4 regions of the Qipengyuania sp. JC766 genome follow, and region 2 is predicted to be linked to each of the others. Evidence: predicted binding sites of a transcription regulator. Region 2 holds the regulator's gene; each other region holds the start of a gene.

Region 1 (5,449 bases), 1.4 Mb from region 2:
GATTCGCAAGGACTGGCCCGCGGCCTCGAGCGCGAAGGGCGCGGGATCGGCATAGCCTTCGCCCCCCGGCACGGCCGAACCGGCGTCCGCGTGCATCCGCACGTCCGTATCGGACGCTTCGACTGGCCCCCTCGAATTCATCCGTACCCGCATAGGACCCTCTCGCGGAGCGGGCAAATCCTTGACTTTCGGCGGTCCGCAAGCTAGTTGCGCGTCAATCCTGAAAACCTACTTTTTTGGAGTGCCCCTATGGCGCGCGTTACCGTCGAAGATTGCGTCGACAAGATTCCCAACCGTTTCGATCTCGTCCTGCTGGCCGCCCAGCGCGCGCGGGAGATTTCGGGCGGTGCGGAAATGACCGTCGATCGCGACCGGGACAAGAACCCCGTCGTCGCCCTGCGCGAAATCGCCGAACAGACGGTGAAGCCCAAGGAACTGCACGAAGCGGTCGTCACCAACCTGCAGAAGATCCTGCCGGACGACGAGGACGATGCGGATGAAGTGGCATCGCTGAGCCAGTCGGCCGAAGCCCTGCGAATCACCGCGTCGGCCCCGACCCGCTCCACTTCCGTCGGATCCGATTACGACGGCTGATCGGGCCCGACCCCGAAGCGAATCACGAAGGCCGCCCATCCGGGCGGCCTTTTTCGTTTCGGGTCCATTCTCTTCGAGCCGATTTCTGTCCGACATCGGGGCAGCGTTCAGCCTGCGTCGATCCGCGCTTGTCTTTTGTCGTGCATCGCGCACATCCAGCGAAGGCGCGCGCGGCACGAGAGAGGCTTTCGAACACCATCATGGCGGTCATCGCGATCTACAGCGTCAAGGGCGGGGTCGGAAAGACGACCTTCGCGGTCAACCTTGCCTGGTGCTCCGCCGCGATTTCCCGCCGCACGACCCTGCTCTGGGATCTCGATGCCGCGGGCGGGGCCGGCTTCATGCTGGGGATCGACCCGAAAAAGAAGCGCAGCGCGGACGAAGTCATCGCGCGCGAAAGCGATCCGGCGAAGCTCATCAAGTCCACCGGGTACAAGGACCTGGACCTGCTGCCGGCGGACGATACGCTACGCGCGCTCGACCGCCAGTTCGACCGGCTGGGCAAGAAGAAGCAGCTTGCCAAGATCACCGGAACGCTGGGCCGGACCTACGAACGGATCATCTTCGATTGCCCGCCGGTGCTGAACGAGACGAGCGCGCAGGTGGTCCGCGCCGCCGATCTCATCATCGTGCCCCTGCCGCCCTCACCGCTGTCGTCGCGCGCGTTCGATATCGTGGTGGACGAGGTGAAGGAGCAGACCAAGAAGCACCCGCCGATCCTGCCTGTGCTGTCCATGCTAGACCTGCGCCGCAATCTCCACCGCGAGGCACGCGAGCAGAATCCGAAATGGCCCGCCATCCCGCAGGCGAGCGCGATCGAGCAATGCGCGGTGCGCCGGGAGCCGGTTGGGGCGTTCGCTCCCCGGGCCGCCGGCGCGCGCGGTTTCGCGCAATTGTGGACCGCGATCGAGCGGAAGCTGGCGAAGCTTTAATGCCCGCGGCCGGTTTCGGCCTGCAGTTCGTCGATCATGCGCGAGGCGTCCGCCTTGCTGAGGTCCGTCTTGTAATCGTCCGGCCGTCCGGCTTCCTCGCACAGCGTCTTGAGATAGCTCGCCTGCGCGCCGGTCATGCGCTCGTCGCCGGTGGTCCAGTTGTCCGGATCCTTCTGCGCGTTGGATACCGGATCGGCCTTGGGATGGTCTGTCGGGGTGGGGGCAGTCATGGGTAATCTCCTTTCCCACCGAACGTCCATGTTCTATTTCTGTTCCGGCTCGACCGCACCCCTTCCGGTTTGGTAAGGGCCGGGGTGGAGGAGACGGGGGAATGAACGATCTGCCGGATGCGTTGGGCACGGCCGCGGAAGGCGGACTGTATGCGCGCGCTGTCGATGGCCCCGCCGGCTCCCGCCCCGACGGCACGGGGCATTTCGCGGAAGGGAACTGCCTCAATTGCGGGACTGCGCTGGTCGGCAGCCATTGCCATGCCTGCGGGCAGCAGGCGCACTTGCACCGGACCATCGGTGCCTTCCTGCACGATCTCCTGCATGGCGCGCTTCATTTCGAGGGCCGGATCTGGACCACGCTGCCGATGCTGCTGCGCAAGCCCGGGGAACTGACGCGCCGCTATATCGAGGGGGAGCGGCGCCGCTTCGTGTCGCCAATGGCGCTTTTCCTGTTTTCCATCTTCCTGATGTTCGCCGTGTTCCAGGCGATCGGTTTCACCACGCCGACCACGCTGAACGGCCCTTCGCGCGAGCAGATCGGTTCGGCCATCGCGGAAGACATCGGCGAGATGGAAGAAAGGCTGGCCGGACTGGATGCCGATCTGGCCGACCCGGATACGAGCGCGGAGCGGCGCGACCGCCTGACGGAACAGCGCACGCAGATGGCAGCCGAGCTGGACGCGGCGCGCGCGGCGACTTCCAATCCCTTCATCCAGGGGATGCTGGACGGATCGGGTAATGGCAACACCGGCGGCGGGTTCACTCCCACCGGCGACACGGGCGTCGGCTTTCTCGACAAGCTCAACACCAAGTGGCGCGAGAACCCGGGGCTGATGCTCTACAAGCTGCAGGCGAACAGCTACAAGTTCAGCTGGCTGCTGATCCCGCTGTCGATCCCCTTCGTCTGGTTGCTGTTCGCGTGGAAGCGGCGCTTCCGCGCCTACGACCACGCGGTCTTCGTGACCTATTCGCTGTCCTTCATGTCGCTGCTGTTCGTCGCGGTCTCGATACTGGGGACGCTCGGGCTGGCGAGTATCTGGAGCTTCACGATACTGACCACGGTCGGATCGGCGCATCTCTACAAGCACCTGAAGCACAGTTACGGCCTGTCGCGCTTCTCCACCGTCTGGCGCTTCCTGATGCTGCTGTTCTTCATCCTCGTGATCGTGCTGTTGTTCGTGCAGATCCTGGTGGTGCTGGGCGCGTTCTAGGTCACGCGCCGCAGCGCTCGACCTGCCGCGGCACGACTTCCTCGAAACTGCACAGGGCCTGCCCGTCGGCGGCGCACACGGTCCCGCTGCCGATCGTGCTGCATTCGTAGGAGAGGCCTTGTGTGCGCGCTTCCAGCCCCTGCCCGCCGACCGTCTCCACAAGGCCGCCGCAAACCCGCTCCGCCTCTTCCAGCGCGCGGGCCTGCGCATCGGCCTGCGCCGCGGGACGCCCCGCCAGCGGACGCGCATCGCCGATCCCGGCATAGAGCGGGAGCGTCTGCGAGGTCGGCGAAAACGTCTCCCGCTCTTCCACGCTGCGCCCGTCGAGCAATGCGCGCGCCTCGTTGGCGTAAGCGCCTTCGGGATGGCGCGAGAGGAACAGGCGCAGGTCCTTGCAACTGCCCGGCTCCCGCCCATCCCATGCGGCCTGCTCCTGCGCCGAGGCCATGTCGGCAAAGCCCAGCCCCTGGTAGAGCGCGATCATGCTTTCGGTGAAGGTGAGGAAGCCGATGACGGGCAGCGCCAGCGCGGAAAAGACCACTGCGAGCTGGCGCATCAGCAGCTTGCGCGGCGCGCTCGGGGCCATCGGATCGCGCCCGGCCGCCTTGTAGCGCGCGGCCGCGATCACGTCCCGCGTGTAGCTGTCGCCGATCAGCCGTCGGCGCCACCCGCTGGGATGCGACCGCCAGCCGCTGAGGTCGTAGACGGTGCAGTCGATATCCGCCGGGACCGAGCCGCGATCGAGTTCGACCGCGATACCCTTGTTGGCGAGGCAACCGTCCCTGGCGATGGCATGAAAGGCGACGGCCTCGTCCGATCCGGACAGCGCGGCCGCGCCGAAGAAGAAGACGATCGCCCGAGCCTCCGCCGCCCGCACGCCGGTCTCCAGCCATTGCGGCGAACCGGGTTCGGCCCGGTCCCAGTAGACGTCGAGCCCGGCCTCGATCATCTCGTCCACGATCAATTCGACCCGGGCGGCATCGGCCGGCATGGACAAGGCAAGTATCATGTGTCTGGCTCCTGTTCCGGAACCTGATCGAGCGCTTCAGTCGCACTTTCCGATACACTATTTTCCGCCTCCGCCTCGGCCCGGGACTGCAGCGCGCGGTCGATCGCCGCTGCGAAACCCAGCGAATCCATCCGGTCGAAATTGTCGCGAACCTGCTCCCAGCCATGCCCTTCGGCCCCGGATTCCGCCAGTTTCGCAAGCGCCTCGCCCCGCGCAGCCCACCATTGCGGCAGGTCCGACGTGTGCCCCTCGCCCGACGCCGCCGCGTCCTCGATCACCGCCTGCGCCGTCTCCAGCGCCAGCGTGTATCCCATCACCTTGCTCTGCGCATTTCCGCGCTTTCCCTCCACTTCGCCAAAGGCGATCATCGCGCGGAAACCGATGACGTGGACCTCGTCCACTTGCGGGAAATCGCGGCCGATGGCGCTCGCCTTGATCGCGGCCTGGCCGAAATGGTTGCGCGCCGCATCGAGGTCCCCCGCCCGCACCGCGGCGCCGCCGGCCAGCAGATGCGAGCGTGCGAGCGCGAGGCGCGCGATGCCGTTCGGGTTGCAACTGCCGCTCTCGGCCGGTTCGAAGACGTCCTGCTCCTCGCGGCAGGCCGCTACGCCCAGCTCGTCCGCGGCGACGATCTCTTCTGCCAGCGGGACAAGCTTCGCAACGAACGCGTCCGCAGGCGCAAACGCTCCACCGTGCCGGTATAGCTCCGCACGGGCCGACAGCGCGCTCCACCGGATACCCTTGAGCGCAAGCGAATCCGGGAATTTCGCAGCAAGGGTGTCGAGCTCGGCCAAGGCATTTTCGAGGAAGGCCGCGGCCCCGATCGCCTCGGTTTCCGGGTCGAGGGAACTGCCCAGCGCCGTGTAAACCGCGGCGCGGGCCTGCCGGAGCGCCCCTTCGCCGGGTGCATCGGCGAGCGCCCGGTCCAGAAGAGCGCGCGCTTCCTGCAGCAACGCCAGTCCCGTCTCGCGATCGCCCGCCGCGACGGCGGCCTGCCCCTGCGCGATCAAGGCATCCTGCAGGAGCAGCAGGGTTCCCTGATCCCCGTCGGCCTGATCGTGCATCCGCCTCGCGGCATCGACAGCGGTGGCGAATGCGCGCCGGGCGAAGTCCTGATCGTCGGTCAGGATCGCGGTGCGCCCGATCGTCATCGCGGCGACAGCCAACTCGAGGTCGGTCTCACCAAGCTCCAGTGCCCGGGCCGCCGCTTCGTAGGAATCCTGCAGGCGAAGCGTACGCAGGTAGAGCTCGGCCAGCATCAGCCAGTCGCCGGACCGGGTGTCGTCGAAATCGACCACTTCCTCGTAAAGCGTGATGACCGTCGCGAGCGTCTCCTGCCCGTCATCGACCTTCTCGTAATAGAGCGCCGCCTCAGCACGCGCCTCGGCCGCGAACCGTTCCCGCCGGCTGAGTTTGCGGTCTTCCAGCATGGCCTTCGCCCGCGCCCAGGCCGATGGCGAGCCCTCGTTGAAG
Region 2 (5,449 bases):
CAGCCCATCCGGCAGCGGCTCGGCCGGCGGACGATCTTCAACCTGATGGGCCCGCTGTCGAACCCCGCGGGCGTCGAACGCCAGCTGATCGGCATCGCCCGCCCCGCCTATGTCCCGATCTACGCGCGCGCCAAGGCGAGCCTGGGCACCCAGCGCACCATGATCGTCTCGGGCGACGAAGGGCTGGATGAGCTGAGCCTTGCCGGCGGCAACGAGGTCGCTGACGTTCAGGGCAGCGAATTCGCCATGCGCCGGGTCGATGCCGGGATGGCCGGCCTCGAACACGCGCCGGTCGAGGCGATCCGCGGCGGGGACGCGGCGCACAACGCGCGGGCGCTCGTCGCGCTGCTCGACGGCGTGCCCGGCCCCTATCGCGATGCGGTCCTGTTCAATGCCGCCGCAACGCTGATCGTGGCAGGACGGACGGAGGACTGGAACACGGGCGCCTCCATGGCGTCGGAAGCCCTCGACAGCGGGCGCGCGCGCGATCTGCTGGCGCGCTGGATAGAGATGGTCGGATGAACAGGCTGGAAGAAATCTGCGCCGCGAAGCGCGAACTGGTCGCGGCGCGAAAGGCGCGCGCGACAATCGAGGACCTGGACCGGGCCGCACTTGCCGCCACCCCGCCGCGCGGATTTGCCGACGCCCTGGCGCAAAAATCGGCGGATGGCTTCGCGCTGATTGCGGAAATCAAGAAAGCTTCGCCTTCCAAGGGACTGATCCGGCCCGATTTTCGTCCGCACCAGCACGCGATGGATTATGCCGATGGCGGTGCGTCGTGCCTCTCCGTCCTGACCGACGAACCCTATTTCCAGGGTCATGACGATTACCTGATCGAAGCGCGCAAGAGCTGCGCCCTGCCGGTCCTGCGCAAGGATTTCATGGTCGATGCCTGGCAAATCGCGGAATCGCGCGCGCTGGGCGCGGACGCGGTCCTGCTGATCGTGGCGGCACTGTCCGATGGCGAACTGGCCGAATTCGAGGCGGCGGCGCTGGAGCGCGGCATGGACGTGCTGGTCGAAGTGCATGACGAGGCGGAGCTGGAGCGCGCCGCGCGTCTCAAATCGCGCCTCATCGGCATCAACAATCGCGACCTGCGTAGTTTCGAGACCGATCTGGGCACAAGCGAACGGCTGGCCGCGCGTGCGCCCGAGGACGCCATGCTGGTCGGGGAAAGCGGGATCGCAAGCCACGCCGACTGCGAGCGCTTGAGCCGGAGCGGCATCCGCTGCTTCCTCGTCGGCGAAAGCCTGATGCGGCAGGACGATGTCGCACAGGCGACCCGCGACCTGCTGAACGGATAGGCCTGTCCTACAGGGCGCGAAGCTGTCAGGATCAATCCATGAGCAAGCCCCTGCCCCGTCCCGTCTGCCCGCCGCAATTCCGGCCCTTCACGGCCGTCGGGTTTTGCCATCAGGACTGTGTCAACTCCGTCAACTTGGTTCAGCTTCGCTATGCCTGACCTGACTCACCTAGACGAATCGGGCGCGGCCCGGATGGTCGATATCGGCGGCAAGCCTGCGACCGGAAGGCGCGCCGTCGCCGGCGGTCGCATCCGGATGTCGGAGGCGGCGCTCGCCGCCATCCGCGACGGCAATACCGCAAAGGGGGACGTCCTCGCCACGGCGCGCATCGCAGGGATCATGGCGGCCAAGAAGACCGGCGACTTGATCCCGCTGTGCCACCCGCTCGCACTGGACAGCGTAACGGTCGACTTCGCGTTCGAGGACGGAGCGATCGCGGTCACCGCCACCGCCGCGCTGACCGGGCGCACGGGCGTGGAAATGGAAGCGATGACCGCTGTCTCGGTCGCGCTGCTGACGATCTACGACATGGCAAAGGCGATCGACCGGTCCATGACCATCGAGGCCATAAGGCTGTTCGAAAAGCATGGCGGCAAGTCCGGATCGTGGATTGCGGACGATGCGCCGGCGGGATGAAAGGGGAACGCCTGTTCCGCACTATCCACCCCGGAATGGCGGAAACGCTTGACCTAACCGAATTGGTTGCCTAATTGTTCTGCATTCGTTCGCGGTTTGCGGATGGATCGTAAAGGCAATCAAGGAGCCAAGGGCCCCATGTTGACGGCAAAGCAGCACGAGCTCATCCGTTTTATCCAGCAGCGGCTGGAAGAGACCGGCATTTCCCCCTCGTTCGAGGAAATGAAGGAAGCGCTCGACCTCAAGAGCAAGTCCGGCGTTCACCGGCTGATTTCCGCCTTGGAAGAGCGCGGCTTTATCCGTCGCCTGCCCAACCGGGCCCGCGCGCTGGAAATCCTCAAGCAGCCGGAAAACGTGACCGGGACGAAGACCGTCGCCGCCAACGACACGGCATCGGACGCGGTGGACCGGGCGACCACGCCGCCGGCGCGCATGCCGCAACCGGCGAACGACGTGATCGAGATCCCGCTGCACGGCCGCATCGCCGCCGGTGCGCCAATCGAGGCGATCGAAGGCCAGTCGAGCCTGCCGGTCCCCGCGGCGCTGCTCGGTCCGGGCGATCACTACGCGCTCGAGGTGTCGGGTGACTCGATGATCGAAGCGGGCATCTTCGATGGCGATTATGCGCTCGTGAAGCGGACCGACACCGCGCGGGACGGCGAGATCGTCGTCGCCCTGGTCGAGAACGAGGAAGCGACGCTCAAGTATTTGCGCCGCGACGGCGGGAATATCCGCCTCGATCCGGCGAATTCGAGCTACGAGCCGCAGGTCTACCACCCGGGCCAGGTGCAGGTGCAGGGCAAGCTCGCAGGCCTGCTGCGCCGCTATCACTGACGCGGCCGGATGACGGTCGGCGCGGCGGTCAGCGGAAGCTTTCGCCGCGCCACCATCCATGCGCGCCCTGCGTGTCGGCAACGGCGGAGTATGACGGCGTCGACAGGTCGATCGCGAGGCCGCCCTCCTCCGCCAGCATCTTGCGGTCGGCCTTGAGCCAGCGCGGACGGCAGGAGCGCGGCAGCCAGCGGTCCGCCACCACGATATCGGCCCGCTCGCACGCCGCCGCCAGTGCCCGTTCCTCGATGATGTTGCGGCTGCGCGCCATCAGGATCGACCAGCTTCGCCCGGCTCGCTCGAGCGTGATGACGCAGAAATCCGGACTGCACTCGGCATTCTCCCATTCGGCCAGCGGAACCGGCTCGCCGTCGAGACCCGCGAGTTCGTTGAAATTGTCCTTCGCATAGTCGCTGCGCGTGTCGCGCAGCATCAGCAGCCGCTCGCCCTCGCCCGCGATTCCGACATGCCGTCCGTCGTTTGAGATCAGCAGGTCCGGTGCAGGCTTCAGCGCGTAAAGCATGGCCGCGAGGCCCGCCGGAACGAGCCCGAGCAACCGCGCCCTCCCCTTCCACAGTGCCAGCCACAACCCGCCCGCGACGAACAGCATCAGCAGGCCGCGCCCCATGTCCGGCATCAGCTTGACCGAGCCCGGCTGGTCGGCCGTCCAGTGCGCGATCGCCAGCAGCAGGTCGAGCGACTTGCCCGCCAGCCACCAGAACGGCGCGCCCAGCCCCACGAGGTCTGCGAACAGCGCCAGCGCGATCAGCGGCATGGAGCCGAAAGTGACCAGCGGGATCGCGAAGACATTGGCGAAGGCGCCGTACACGCCGGCCCGGTGGAAATGCGACAGGACGATCGGCATCAGCGCAATCTCGATCACCAGCCCCGTCACCAGCAGCATCACCGCCTTGCGCCCGGTCGATGCCAGCCAGCCTTCCTCGCGTGGCGCCAAGAACGCCTTGACCGGCGCGCTGTTGTGAAGCGCCACGATCGCCAGAACGGCGGAAAAGCTCAGCTGGAAGCTCGGGCCGACCAGCGTCTCGGGCCAGACCAGCAGGATGATGAAGGCAGCCACCGCGACCATGCGCATCGACAGCGCCTCGCGCCCCATGGCGAGCGCGATCAGGACCAGCAGGGCCCCGACGCAGCTGCGCACCGTCGGTACTTCCGCGCCCGTCAGCAAGGTGTAGCCGACACCTGCGAGCGCGCCGATCGCCGCCGCCATCAACGGCAGGCGGACCCGCAGGGCGAGCCAGGGCCACAGCGCAAGCAGCTTCAGCGCCAGCAGATAGGCCGCCGCTATCACCGCGCTCACATGCAGCCCGCTGATGGAAAGCAGGTGCGTCAGCCCGGCATCGCGCATCGCTTCCTCGTCCGCCTCGGATATCGCGCCCCGGTCGCCGCTCGCGAAAGCCGCCGCGATGGTGCCGGGCGACGCGCCAAGCTGCGAGCGGACATGGCTCGCCAGGTACCGCTGCACTTGCGCCAGCCCGTCCGCCGCGCCTGCCCCCTCCACGATCTCGATCTTTCCGATGGCGGCGCCGGTCGCGGCCAGACCTTCGAACCAGGCCCGCCGGGCGAAATCGTAGGAGCCCGGGAGCATGGGCGGCGCCGGCGGCATAAGGCGCGCCCGCAGGCGAATGACGACACCTTCGCGCAGGCCCGGCGCAGCCATGGCCAGCGGAACGTTGACCCGCACCTTGCGCGCCTCCCCCGCCTCGGAATCGTGCATGGCGAGGACCAGCCTGATCCGGTCCTGCGCCGGCTGCTCCTCGCGCTCCAGTATCCGCGCATCGAACCGCTCCACCCGCGGGCCGTCGATCGCCTCGGCCCCGACCAGTTCCGACCGGGCCCAGACCACGCCGATCCCCAGCGCGACCATCACCGGCAGGGCGATTACCGCCTTCTGCAGTTCGACCCGGCCCGGCCGGTCGCGCCAGACTGCGAAAGCGCCGAGCGCCAGCAGCAGGCACGCGCCGATCGCCGCACACCATTGCCAAGGGGCGGCCAGGGTGAACCAGAGCGCGATTCCTCCCGCAAAAGCGACCGTCAGCCAGGGCGCGCGATCGAATCCCGCCCGGTCCAGGAACGCTTCGGCCCTGTCGGCGATACTGGACAAGTGGAGCCTGCTTCGCCAAGGACGCTGCACCGCAGCATCGGCACCCCCCGCCCCCTCGCCGGGTCCCCCGAAGGGCACGCCGAATGTCTCGCTGCCGGGCATGACGAGATTTGAAAAGGAACGTGCAATCAATGGCAAGTGAAACCGGACAGGTGGTGACACGTTTCGCGCCGTCCCCGACCGGATTCCTGCATATCGGAGGCGCCCGCACCGCGCTGTTCAACTGGCTGTTCGCGCGCCATCACGGCGGCAAGGCGCTGCTCCGGATCGAGGATACGGACCAGAAGCGGTCGACGCAGGACGCAATCGACGCGATCCTCGACGGCCTGTCCTGGCTCGGCCTCGACTTCGACGAGGACCCGGTGTTCCAGTCCGAACGCGCCGCGCGCCACGCCAAAGTCGCGCACGCGCTGCTCGAGACGGGCAATGCCTACAAATGCTTCGCCACGCCGGAAGAGCTGGAGGCGATGCGCGCAGAACAGCGCGCAGCCAAGCAGCCGATGCGCTATGACGGGCGCTGGCGCGACCGCGATCCGGCCGAAGCGCCCGAGGGCGT
Region 3 (5,449 bases), 390 kb from region 2:
AACTACGCCAGCGCCGCGTCGCCTACAAACGGGTTGCTCGCCCGCTCCTTGCCGAAGGTGCTGACCGGGCCGTGGCCGGGGATGAAGGTGATGTCGTCGCCCAGCGGCCAGAGCTTCCTGGTGATCGCATCGATCAGGCTCTGGTGATCGCTCATCGGGAAATCGGTCCGCCCGATGCTGCCCTGGAACAATACGTCGCCCACGATGGCGAACCTGCTCGGCTGGTGGACGAAGACCACGTGGCCGGGCGTGTGGCCGGGGCAATGGATCACGTCCAGCGTCAGGTCGCCCACGGTCACCGTGTCGCCATCCTCCAGCCAGCGGTCGGGCTCGAACACGCTCGCCGGCATGCCGAAGCGACCGGCATCGTCCTCCAGCCGCGAAATCCAGAACCGGTCCGCCTCGTGCGGCCCCTCGATTTCGAGGCCCAACTCCTTCGCCAGCACGCCCGCCTGGCCGCAATGGTCCAGGTGCCCGTGCGTGATGAGGATTTTCTCGAGCTCAACGCCCGCCTTGGCGACACCCGCCTTCAGCTTGTCGAGGTCCCCGCCCGGATCGATCAACGCGGCCTTGTTGGTGGCCGTGCACCAGATCAGCGAGCAGTTTTGCTGCAACGGCGTCACCGGCAGGATCGCGGCTTTCATGGCGGGCTTCTGGGCAGGCTTGGAGGCGGCGGCTGGCGTATCGGTCATGGCAGCGGATGTGGCGGGACACGGCCAGCGATGCAAGTGCAGCAGGCTTGTCGCCCGCGGGCGACATTGGCAGTAACGGGCGATGAAGATCGCCGTCCTGTCCGACATCCACGGGAACATCGCCGCGCTGGAAGCGGTGCTCGCTCATTCGGGGGCGCTTGCGGTAGACCGGACCGTCAACCTGGGCGATATCTGTTCCGGACCTCTCTGGCCCGCGGAAACGGCCGATCGCCTCATGCCTCTCGCCTTGCCCACCATTCGCGGCAATCACGAACGGCAGGTGATGGAAGGCACGCTCACAACGATGGGCCAATCGGACGCATATGCGAAGCAGGCGCTGCGCGAAGACCAGCTGGCCTGGCTTTCCGCCCTGCCCGAGAGCCTGCGGCTTTCGGAACGGGTGCTGATGGTCCACGGCACGCCCGGCAGCGATCTGGAATATTTCCTGGAAACGGTGACGGAGCACGGCGCCCGCCCCGCGACCACGGACGAGGTCGTGGCACGGGCAGGTCCGGCGGACGCGGACCTGATCCTGTGCGGACACACCCACATACCCCGGGCCGTGCAATTGCCCGACGGACGGCTCGTGGTGAATCCCGGAAGCGTGGGACTGCCGGCGTACGAGGACGCCCGCCCCTTCCCCCACGCGATGGAGACCGGCACCCCCCATGCCCGCTACGCCACAGTCTGCGACGACGGCGGGCGTTGGAGCGTGAGTTTCCATGCGGTGCCTTACGACTGGGAAGAGGCCGCCCGCGCCGCCGAAACCCAAAACCGTCCCGACTGGGCCCGGGCCCTGCGCAACGGGAGGGGCATGAGCGGCTAGCGGACTTCGCCGGCAATCGGGCGACCCGGACCAAGCTATTCGAGCTAGGATATCGGCTCCGCGCCGAACTCATCGTAGAGCGCGTTCACCTCCCGAAAGCCTTGCGGGATCGCGCGAATACCGAACATTCCACGCCCCTTGAGCTGCGCCAGCATCAGGCGGGCGGCTGGGTGGCCTGCATCTGCGGCTTTTTCGAGCAGCGGACGGACCTGCATCGCCGTGGCGCGGGTTTTGCTCTGCATGTAGCGGAAACGAGCGAGCCAGAACGTGGACGGAATGAAGCCCTGTTGATGGCCATCCTCCAGAATGGCTTCCCATTTATCGTTGATCTTTTCTTCGAAAAGCAGCTTCGAAAGCTCGACCGATGCAGGCCAGGACCCGGCCATCTGGGCCTTGTACAAATGGTGCTCCGCCCTCTCCAGGTCGTGGTACTTCGTCGTCAGCCCCTGATAACAGTAACCCAGCCAGCGGTCCGCGAAAATGGACCCCTCTTCCGATAGAATATGAAGTTCGGCCATCGCCGCCTCGGGATCGGACGAGATGAGTGCGGCCGCCGTGTCCTCGCGGGCGCGCAGCGCTTCGTCCCCCCATGGCTCCCAGCCGCCCGAATTATCGTTTTCCCAATCGTAAGACCGGAGCAAGATTGACTTGGGCCGCATGCTCGGCGGGCAGAACCGGTCGCACAGCCATCGACATAACCGGCATTTCATTCGGATCGCCTCCTCACACTCGCCCGCCCTTCCAGACCACGCGGCCGATGATGTCGATTTCTCCGGCGGAGACCTCGATCGGCGGGTAGGCTTTGTTGGCGCTCACCAGCAGGAAGCGGCCCGCGCCTCGGCTGGAGACGCGCTTGACCAGCAGGGCCTCTCCGTGGCGCAGGACGTAAATACCGTCCTGGAAGGGGCGCGGGGTGCGGTCGACGAGGACTTCGTCGCCGTCGCGCAGCACCGGCTCCATCGAATCCCCTTCCACCGTGATCGCGGACAGCTGCGCATCGCCCAGCCCCTGCTCGCGCAGCCAGCGGCGGGAGAAGCGGAAGCCGTCGAACGCCTGTTCCTCCGCCGCCAGCGCGCCCGGGCCGGCCGATGCGCCCAGCGGCAGGCGCGGCACGTCTACCCAGTCCCCGCGACTCGCGCGGCGTGAGGATTTTTCCTCCGGCCCGCCCAGCTCCGTTTCCGCCACGCCGAAGAATTCCGCCAGCGTCCGCCGGTCGTCCTCCTGCAGGCGGCGCGGCGTTCCGCGCGTCATAAACTGCTGAAGATACGCGCTATTCTTTCCCAGCATTTCGGACAGGCCCTTGAGGCTGACGCCGCGCACCTGCGCCAGATCGTGCAGGCGCGCGCGGGCAATCATCTCGTCACGGGTCATGTCGCTCATCGAATTTCCATAGCGATAGGAATTTTCCTAGACAAGTAGGATTTGGTTTGTTCCATATTTGTTCCTCGCAGCGCGAGCCTCGATTCGTCAGCCAAACAAGGAACATCCATGCTCATCCGGTCCATCGAGAAATTCCTGCGCAAGCACGACATGCCGCCCACCAAATTCGGGCGGCTCGCCACACGCGACCCGCGTTTCGTCCACGACCTCAGGCGTGGCCGCACGCCCGGCACGCCGATGGAGCGGCGGGTCGAAACCTTCATGCGCGCCTACCAGGAGATGGCCGATGCACGGTAGGTTCGTCCCCCGCTCCGCCGGCGAGAAACTGCGCCGTGCCGTCATGGCACTGGCGGGCGATCAGGCCGAACTGATCGCCCACGCCGAACGCGCGTGGGCCAGCATCACCTTTGCCGGATCGCGCCATACGCTCGAGCTGGTCTTTACCGGCGCGCCGGCGGTCGAAGCCGGCGAACGGTTCGTGGCGCTGCTCCCCGACCACGAATTCGCGATTGCCGGCCGGCTGGTCGCTTCGGCGGACGTGGTCGCGGTGGACCACGTCCTGCTGCCCGCCCCGCGAATGACCGTCACGTGCGAAATCCTGCTGCTGGAGGATGCGTGACTGATCCCCGGAGCGAAAGTCACACCTGCGGGCCGACAGGGTGTGTCGTCGCGCTTGGCCTGCCGGGGCACCTGCGAATGCAACCCCTTGCTATTACGGAATTATCCGGATTTCGGCGCATGTAGCAGATGCTCACAAACCGTCCGTTCCCCCTTTCGTTTCAAAGGCATACAGCGGTCCATGTCCGGTTGACAGCGGGGCCGATGACGGGCCTACCTGCAATCGGGGAAGAGAGAGGCAACCATCATGAAACTCGCGATCGTCGGACTGTTCGGGTTCCTGCTGTGGGCAACGGGGGCGACGGCGCAGGTCTTCTGACCGCGCGCCGCCCGGCCAGTCCGTCCGACAATACGCCCCGTCACCCGCGCCGGATGACGAGGTTGCGGATCTCCGTCATGTCTTCCATCGCGAAGCGCACGCCTTCGCGCCCCAGCCCCGAGTTCTTCACCCCGCCATAGGGCATGTTGTCCACGCGGTAGCTGGGGATCTCGTTCACGCAGATGCCGCCGACTTCCAGCCGGTCCCACGCGTCCAGCACCTTGAACAGGTCGCGCGTGAAGATGCCTGCCTGCAGGCCGAACTCGCTGCGGTTCACTTCCGCCAGCGCCTCGTCGAAATCGGAGAACTTCATCAGCACCGCCGCCGGACCGAAGGCCTCCTCGTTGACGATCTTCGCGTCCCGGTCGACATCCTCCAGCAGGGTCGCTTCCAGCATCAGCCCGTCGCGCCCGCCGCCGCACAGGAGCGTTGCACCGTTCGCGACCGCCTCGTCGATCCAGCCCTTCAGGCGCTTCGCATCGTCCTCGTCGATCATCGGGCCGATGAAGGTGTCGCGGTCCTTGGGGTCGCCTGCCTTCAGGCTCTTCGCTTCCTCCACCAGCATGTCGCGGAAACGGTCGTACACGTCCTCGTGGATCAGGATGCGCTGGACCGAAATGCAGCTCTGGCCCGACTGGTAGTAGGTGCCCTTGATGACCCGCTGCAGCGCATCCTCCAGGTCGGCGTCGTGGTCGATCACAACCGCGGCATTGCCGCCCAGTTCCATCACGACCTTCTTCTTGCCCGCCTTCGCCTTGAGTGCCCAGCCGACCGCATCCGACCCGGTGAAGCTCAGCAGTTTGAGGCGTTCGTCCACCGTGAACAACTCCGCCCCGTCGCGCGAGCAGGGCAGGATGGAGAACGCGCCTTCGGGCAGGTCGGTTTCGGCCAGCACCTCCCCGATGATGAGCGCGCCCAGCGGCGTCTTGCTGGCAGGCTTGAGAATGAAGGGGCAGCCGACCGCGATCGCCGGCGCGATCTTGTGCGCGGCAAGGTTCAGGGGGAAGTTGAACGGGCTGATGAAGCTGCACGGGCCGAGCGGCACGCGCTTCCAGATGCTCTGGTATCCGCGGGCGCGCTCGGAAATGTCGAGCGGCATGACCTCGCCGCCCAGCCTGACGGACTCCTCCGCCGCGATCCGGAAGGTGTCGATCAGGCGGGTGACCTCGCCCTCGCTGTCGCCGATCGGCTTCCCGGCCTCGACGCACAGGGCGTAGGCCAGCTCGTCGAAGCGTTCCTTGAACCGGTCGACGCAATGATCGAGCACGGCCTTGCGTTCGTAGCTGGCCATGCGCGCCATCGGTTCGGTCGCCTCGACCGTGCCGACGATGCCCCGGTCGATGATCTCCGGCGTGGCGAGCGCGGTGCGGAAGGCGACTTCGCCGGTAAACTTGTCCGTCACCGAAAGGTCGGTGTTGGGCTGCTCCGCCTTGTTGCACAGGTAGAGGGGATAGGTGTCGGCGAGCTGCGCCATGGGAGTCTCCTTCGTTCGAGACACCAACGGCGGCCCCGCCCCTGCCGTTCCTTCAATATCCCAGCCGCAAGTCCATCTGCGGGCTCACCGGCTCGCCCGCCTGCCACCGCGCGAGGTTCTCGATAAACCGGTCCGCGCTG
Region 4 (5,449 bases), 210 kb from region 2:
GCCTGCGCGGCGAAGTGTGGACCGTAGCTGGCATGCACCTCGCTGGTCATGAAGGACAGGGCTTCCGCTTCGCGATAACCCAAGCGCTCGTCCCGCGCGTATCCCTGCGTTCCGTAAGTCGCGCCGAGATAGGCCAGGATCGCCGCGAGTTCTGTCAGGACATCGCCGTCATCGAACTGAAGGGCGGGAACCTTGCCCTTCGGATTGATCGAAAGGTACTCGTCCTTCTTGTGATCGCCATATTCCATGTTGGCGATTTCCACGGGGGCATCGAGCCAGGCCACCGCGATATTGGCTGCCAGCGAGCAGGTTCCGGGCATCGTGTAGAGTCTGGTCATGGGCTTCTCCTTTGCCCGACCAATGCACCGCATTCCCGAATGTTTCGCCCGCTAACGTTTCAGTCCGCGAGGCGTACGAAGCTGTCGATGACGCGCTTGATCCCGACATCTTCGAACTCGATCTCGAGCTTGTTGCCTTCCTGGTCCAGCACGATGCCGGCGCCAAAGCGGTCATGCATGACCTGTGCGCCAACTGCGATGTCCGTGCGCGGCTTGGCGGCGAAGCTGGCGGCACTTCGCCTGCTTTCCGCAACCCGTGCGGGAGCGGTCTCGTAACCGCTGGCGAGCGCCCTTTGCCAGCCGGGACCACGCGCATTGCTGCGATCAGGCCGCGCGGTGTTCACGTGAGCGAAGGGATCCTCGGTTTCCGACCAGTTCGCGCGCCATAGCGAGGCGCCCCCTGTCAGCGTCGTCTCGGTCTCGATGTGATCGTCCGGAAGCTCGTCGACGAAGCGGCTCGGTATCGAGCTGTTCCAAGTGCCGTACACCCGGCGGTTTGCTGCGTGAAGGATGGTGCACCGCTTCCGCGCGCGCGTGATCCCGACATAGGCCAGCCTGCGTTCTTCCTCGAGGCTGGCAAGCCCTCCTTCGTCGAGCGCGCGCTGGCTGGGGAAGACGCCTTCCTCCCAGCCGGGAAGAAACACATTGTCGTATTCGAGCCCCTTGGCGGCGTGCATGGTCATGATCGTCACGGTCTCGACATCCTCGCCGCGATCCGTGTCCATCACCAGACTCACGTGCTCGAGGAAGTCGGGCAGCGTATCGTACTCTTCCATCGCCCGGGCGAGCTCGGCAAGGTTCTCGAGCCGGCCTTTCGCTTCGCTCGACTTCTCCTTCTCGAGCATCTCGTTGTAGCCCGTGTGATCGAGAACCTGGCGCAGCAATTCGGCCGGTGCCAGCGTTTCCGCCAGTTCGCGCCAGCCGAGGAAATCGCGCATTAGGGCGGCGATCGTGTTCCCGGCGCGCTTAGGAAGCTCATCGCTGTCGGCAAGCTGGAGCGAGGCCGCAGCGAGCGGCAGCCCGGTGCGCCGCGCGTGCTGGTGCATCTTCTCCAGCGTCTTGGCGCCCAGGCCTCTCTTCGGCGTATTGTAGATGCGCTCGAACGCGAGATCGTCCTGTGGCTGCGCGATGACGCGCAGATAGGCGAGGGCATCGCGGATTTCGGCGCGCTCGTAGAATCGGAAGCCGCCGATGATGCGGTAATTGAGGCCCAGCTGGATGAACCGGTCCTCGAATTCGCGCGTCTGGTATTGCGCGCGCACGAGGATGGCGATCTGGTCCAGGCTGGCACCCTGCCGCTCGAGCTGTTCGATCTCCTCACCGACGCGGCGCGCTTCCTCCGGCGCGTCCCAGACGCCGACGACGCGGACCTTGTCACCGCCGTTCGCCTCGGTCCAGAGTTCCTTGCCGAGGCGGGTCCGGTTGGCATCGATCAGCCCCGACGCGGCCGCAAGAATGTGCGGCGTGGAGCGATAGTTCTGCTCCAGCTTGATAACCTTCGCGCCGGGAAAGTCCTTCTCGAAACGCAGGATATTGGCCACTTCAGCGCCGCGCCAGGAATAGATCGACTGGTCATCGTCCCCGACCACGCAGATGTTCTTGCGTTGCTGCGCGAGCAGACGAAGCCATAGATACTGGACCTGGTTGGTATCCTGGTATTCGTCCACCAGGATGTATTTGAAGCGCGCGTGATACTGGGCGAGGATTTCCGGCTCGTTCCGCAAAATGTTGAGCATGTGGAGCAGCAGGTCGCCGAAGTCGCAGGCGTTCAGCTTCTTCAGCCGGTTCTGGTAAGCTTCGTATAGCGCGCGCCCTTTCCCGTTGGCGAAGCTCTCGTTGTCCAGTTCGTCGAGGTCGGCGGGGTTCAGGCCGCGGTTTTTCCAGCGGTCGAGCAGGCCCGCAAGCTGCCGCGCGGGCCAGCGCTTCTCATCCAGATTGGCGTCCGCGATCAGTTGCTTCAGCAGGCGCAGCTGATCGTCGGTGTCGATGATGGTGAAATTCGGTTCCAGGCCGACGATCTCGGCATGGCGACGCAGCATCTTGGCGCAGATCGAATGGAAGGTGCCGAGCCAGGGCATGCCTTCCACCGCGCCGCCAATGTGATGACCGACCCGCTCGCGCATCTCGCGCGCCGCCTTGTTCGTGAAAGTCACGCACAGGATCTCGCTCGGCCAGGCGAGGCGCATGGCTACCAGGTGGGCGAGGCGGGCGGTCAGGGCGGCGGTCTTGCCGGTCCCGGCGCCGGCCAGCATCAGCACGGGGCCTTCGGTTGTAAGGACTGCTTCGCGCTGGGGAGGGTTCAGTCGCGCCGCGTAGGGCGGAACCGGATCGGCGGATGCCGCGGGGAGATACGCTGGGTCTGCCATGTCAGGCGAACAGGTAGGGAACAACGCAAATGCGCGCAACCGCTAAGCGGTGCGCCTGTGAAAAGCCGCTCGAACAAGCAGGCTGTCGGGACGAAGGCGCTTGAAATCGATGAGAAATGGGCCGGTGCGGCGTCGCAGCGTCTTTAACCCGCTGATAATCAACCAAATCGGAGGTTCGTCGCTATTTCGCCACATTTGCCGGCGGTTTGCCCCCCGGCAGCGATGACCGGAGGAACCGCGCTGCGGTCCGGTCCATTTATTCTCCGACTGCCCGAGCAGGGGCAGAGCGAATGAAAGGAAAGATCATGCGTACCTACAAGTTTGCGATTGCTGCCGTTGTCGGTTTCTCGATCGCTCCCGTGGCTGTCTCGGCCCAGGACGCACAGACGACCGCCCCGGACACCATGGAGGCCCCGATGACCGCGGACACCATGTCCTCGATGACGCCGGAACAGCAGACGATCTATGATGGCTGGACTGCCGAACAGCAGGGGCAGTACGATGGTTGGCCCGCGACCACCCAGTCCTATTACTGGACGCTGACGCCGGACCAGCAGGAAACCTTCTGGACCCTTACCGATGAGAGCCGGATGGCCCTGATGGCACTGTCCTCCGAAGACCGTGTCGCTGCCTGGGCCAGTGTTGCCGAGCAGCAGGCACAGGCCGAAGCTCAGGCGAATGGAACCACCATGGAAGATGACGGCGTGACCGACGATGATACCATGGATGAAGGAACGGCCGAACCGATGTAATCGGCCAGCCAATTAGGCAAGGCGGAGCAAGGTAAGCTTCGCCTTGCCGACCTTGCGCTCGCTTTCGACTGCGAGCGTTTTTATGTCGGCATCCTCCGTACGCGACGTCTCCAGAGCGACCCAGCTGGCCGGCCCGATCCAGCCCAGCCGCACCAGGCGGTCGAGCGCCACGGACCCCGCACCGGTGCCGTAGGGCGGATCCAGCAGGATCAGGTCGTGCGGAGCCTTTGCTGGCCCCAGCGACATGACCGACCCGCCGCTGACCGTCGCCCTGCGGTTGGCGTCCAGTCCGGCGACATTCTTGCGCAGCGCATCGAGCGCATCGGGGTCCTGCTCCACGAACAGGCAGTGTGCGGCCCCTCTCGACAAGGCTTCGAGCCCCATCGCGCCCGACCCTGCGAACAGGTCCGCCACGCTCAGGTCCTCGAACGAGCCCAATCGGCTTGCCAGCATGCTGAACAGGGTTTCGCGCGTCCGGTCCGCGGTGGGCCGGGTGGTTTCTCCCTTCGGAGCCATGAGTTTCCTGCCCCGCCAGTCGCCTGCGATGATCCTCACCGGGCGGGATCCTGCTTCAAGCTGCTGCGGAACCGGTCGAGATCGCCCTTCCTGATCTCGGTCGCCTGTCCGCGTGGCAGGTCGTCCAAGTAGAACGGCCCGTACGCCGTCCGCATCAGGCGGTTCACCTTGAGGCCCAGATGTTCCAGCACGCGCCTGATCTCGCGGTTCTTGCCTTCCGTGATGGTCATCTCGATCCACTGGTTCTTGCCGGTCCGGCGTTCCATGTTGGCATCGATGCGTCCGTAGCGGATCCCGTCGATGGTCACGCCCTCGATCAGCGCTTCGAGCTGTTCCTGCTTCACGTCGCCGAATGCACGGGCGCGGTAGGTGCGCGGAATGCCGTTGGCCGGCAGTTCCATCTGGCGCTTCAAGCCACCGTCATTGGTCAGCAGCAGCAGGCCTTCCGTATTGAGGTCGAGCCTGCCCACCGGCATGACACGGCCCGCGTCCCGGGGAAGCGCATTGCGCAGTGCGGTGTATATGGTGGGGCGGCCCGCCGGATCGCGCTCTGCCGTGATGAGGCCCGTCGGCTTGTGGAACGCGAACAGGCGCGTGCGATCGGCCTTGCCGATCGGCTTCCCGTCGACCGACACTCCGCGCAGGTCCGGTATGATGGTGGCCGGCGTATCCAGAACCTTGCCGTCGATCGCCACGCGGCCGTCCGCGATCATCCGTTCGACCTCGCGCCGGCTGGCGACCCCCGCACGGGCGAGCAGCTTGGCGATCCGGTGGCCGTCGGGTTTTGCGTCTTGGGGCATGGGGCGCGCCCTATCCAATCCGCCGGCTTCGCGATAGCCGCGATTTTGCGATCAGACGCCGGCGTGCAGGAAGCAATTGAGCGTCAGCCGCCCGCTCGTCCGTGCGGTAGCCGGGTCCGGCGCCATGGGGATATGGCCGGAATGCAGCGTCCGGCCGCGATAGGCGATCAGGCGATCGCGCCTCGCTCCGATCTGCCCGATCATCCGATAGCTCTCGTCGTCGCCGTAGTGATACCGCGCGGGCGGAGGACCGAACTCTTCCACGTCCCGGCGGTGCAGCCGCGCGAATTCGTCCTCGCGTTCGGCAGTCACGGTTTCGAAGCCCGAGCGGCGGTGTTCGTAGAACGCCGTCCCGCCATCCCTCTCGTCGCCGAGAAAGTGAACCGTGGCCAGCAGGCCTGGTTCGGTCCCGTCGTAATGCGGCCGGCGCTGGCCGTCCTGCAAGCGGTCGGGCGGGATCGACACGATGCTGAAATCGCAACGTTCCGCCATGATCTCGCCGGAAAGTCCGAAGGCTTCTTCCACCAGCGACTGGAACAGCGGCGCGCCCAGCTGGAGATAGCGCGGATCGAAGGGAGCGCGGATGCCGGGATAGCCCTGCGCCGCTTCGTAACGCGCCGCGCGCCCCAGTCGCTCCAGCTCGTCTGCTTCCCGGCTGAAGCCGTCGATGACAACGA

Evidence for each region. Region 2 encodes LexA, which represses DNA repair genes until DNA is damaged. Its sites were predicted from a motif close to GTTCCNCNCTTGTTCT; they were not measured.
Region 1: the regulator LexA is predicted to act here: its motif matches at 1,787-1,802, upstream of AB1K63_RS09730 (DUF3072 domain-containing protein).
Region 3: the regulator LexA is predicted to act here: its motif matches at 2,948-2,963, upstream of AB1K63_RS01110 (S24 family peptidase).
Region 4: the regulator LexA is predicted to act here: its motif matches at 2,711-2,726, upstream of AB1K63_RS02035 (UvrD-helicase domain-containing protein).

What each region holds. Positions count from the first base shown of each region.
Region 1 covers NZ_JBFEFL010000001.1:2,020,895-2,026,343, forward strand. Annotated here, with positions in the region: gene AB1K63_RS09715 (cardiolipin synthase B) at 1-141, opposite strand, end outside; gene rpoZ (DNA-directed RNA polymerase subunit omega) at 250-594, shown strand; gene AB1K63_RS09725 (ParA family protein) at 795-1,526, shown strand; gene AB1K63_RS09730 (DUF3072 domain-containing protein) at 1,523-1,756, opposite strand; gene AB1K63_RS09735 (DUF3667 domain-containing protein) at 1,858-2,967, shown strand; gene AB1K63_RS09740 (hypothetical protein) at 2,969-3,976, opposite strand; gene AB1K63_RS09745 (hypothetical protein) at 3,973-5,449, opposite strand, start outside.
Region 2 covers NZ_JBFEFL010000001.1:617,309-622,757, reverse strand. Annotated here, with positions in the region: gene trpD (anthranilate phosphoribosyltransferase) at 1-522, shown strand, start outside; gene trpC (indole-3-glycerol phosphate synthase TrpC) at 519-1,304, shown strand; gene moaC (cyclic pyranopterin monophosphate synthase MoaC) at 1,455-1,940, shown strand; gene lexA (transcriptional repressor LexA) at 2,079-2,774, shown strand; gene AB1K63_RS03035 (ComEC/Rec2 family competence protein) at 2,803-4,893, opposite strand; gene gltX (glutamate--tRNA ligase) at 5,025-5,449, shown strand, end outside.
Region 3 covers NZ_JBFEFL010000001.1:229,349-234,797, reverse strand. Annotated here, with positions in the region: gene AB1K63_RS01125 (MBL fold metallo-hydrolase) at 3-644, opposite strand; gene AB1K63_RS01120 (metallophosphoesterase family protein) at 775-1,518, shown strand; gene AB1K63_RS01115 (hypothetical protein) at 1,563-2,177, opposite strand; gene AB1K63_RS01110 (S24 family peptidase) at 2,242-2,898, opposite strand; gene AB1K63_RS01105 (hypothetical protein) at 3,007-3,195, shown strand; gene AB1K63_RS01100 (hypothetical protein) at 3,185-3,517, shown strand; gene AB1K63_RS01095 (aldehyde dehydrogenase family protein) at 3,876-5,309, opposite strand; gene AB1K63_RS01090 (D-2-hydroxyacid dehydrogenase) at 5,362-5,449, opposite strand, start outside.
Region 4 covers NZ_JBFEFL010000001.1:408,707-414,155, forward strand. Annotated here, with positions in the region: gene AB1K63_RS02030 (glutathione S-transferase) at 1-338, opposite strand, end outside; gene AB1K63_RS02035 (UvrD-helicase domain-containing protein) at 398-2,704, opposite strand; gene AB1K63_RS02040 (hypothetical protein) at 3,010-3,456, shown strand; gene rsmD (16S rRNA (guanine(966)-N(2))-methyltransferase RsmD) at 3,469-4,011, opposite strand; gene AB1K63_RS02050 (pseudouridine synthase) at 4,008-4,772, opposite strand; gene AB1K63_RS02055 (DUF6445 family protein) at 4,824-5,449, opposite strand, start outside.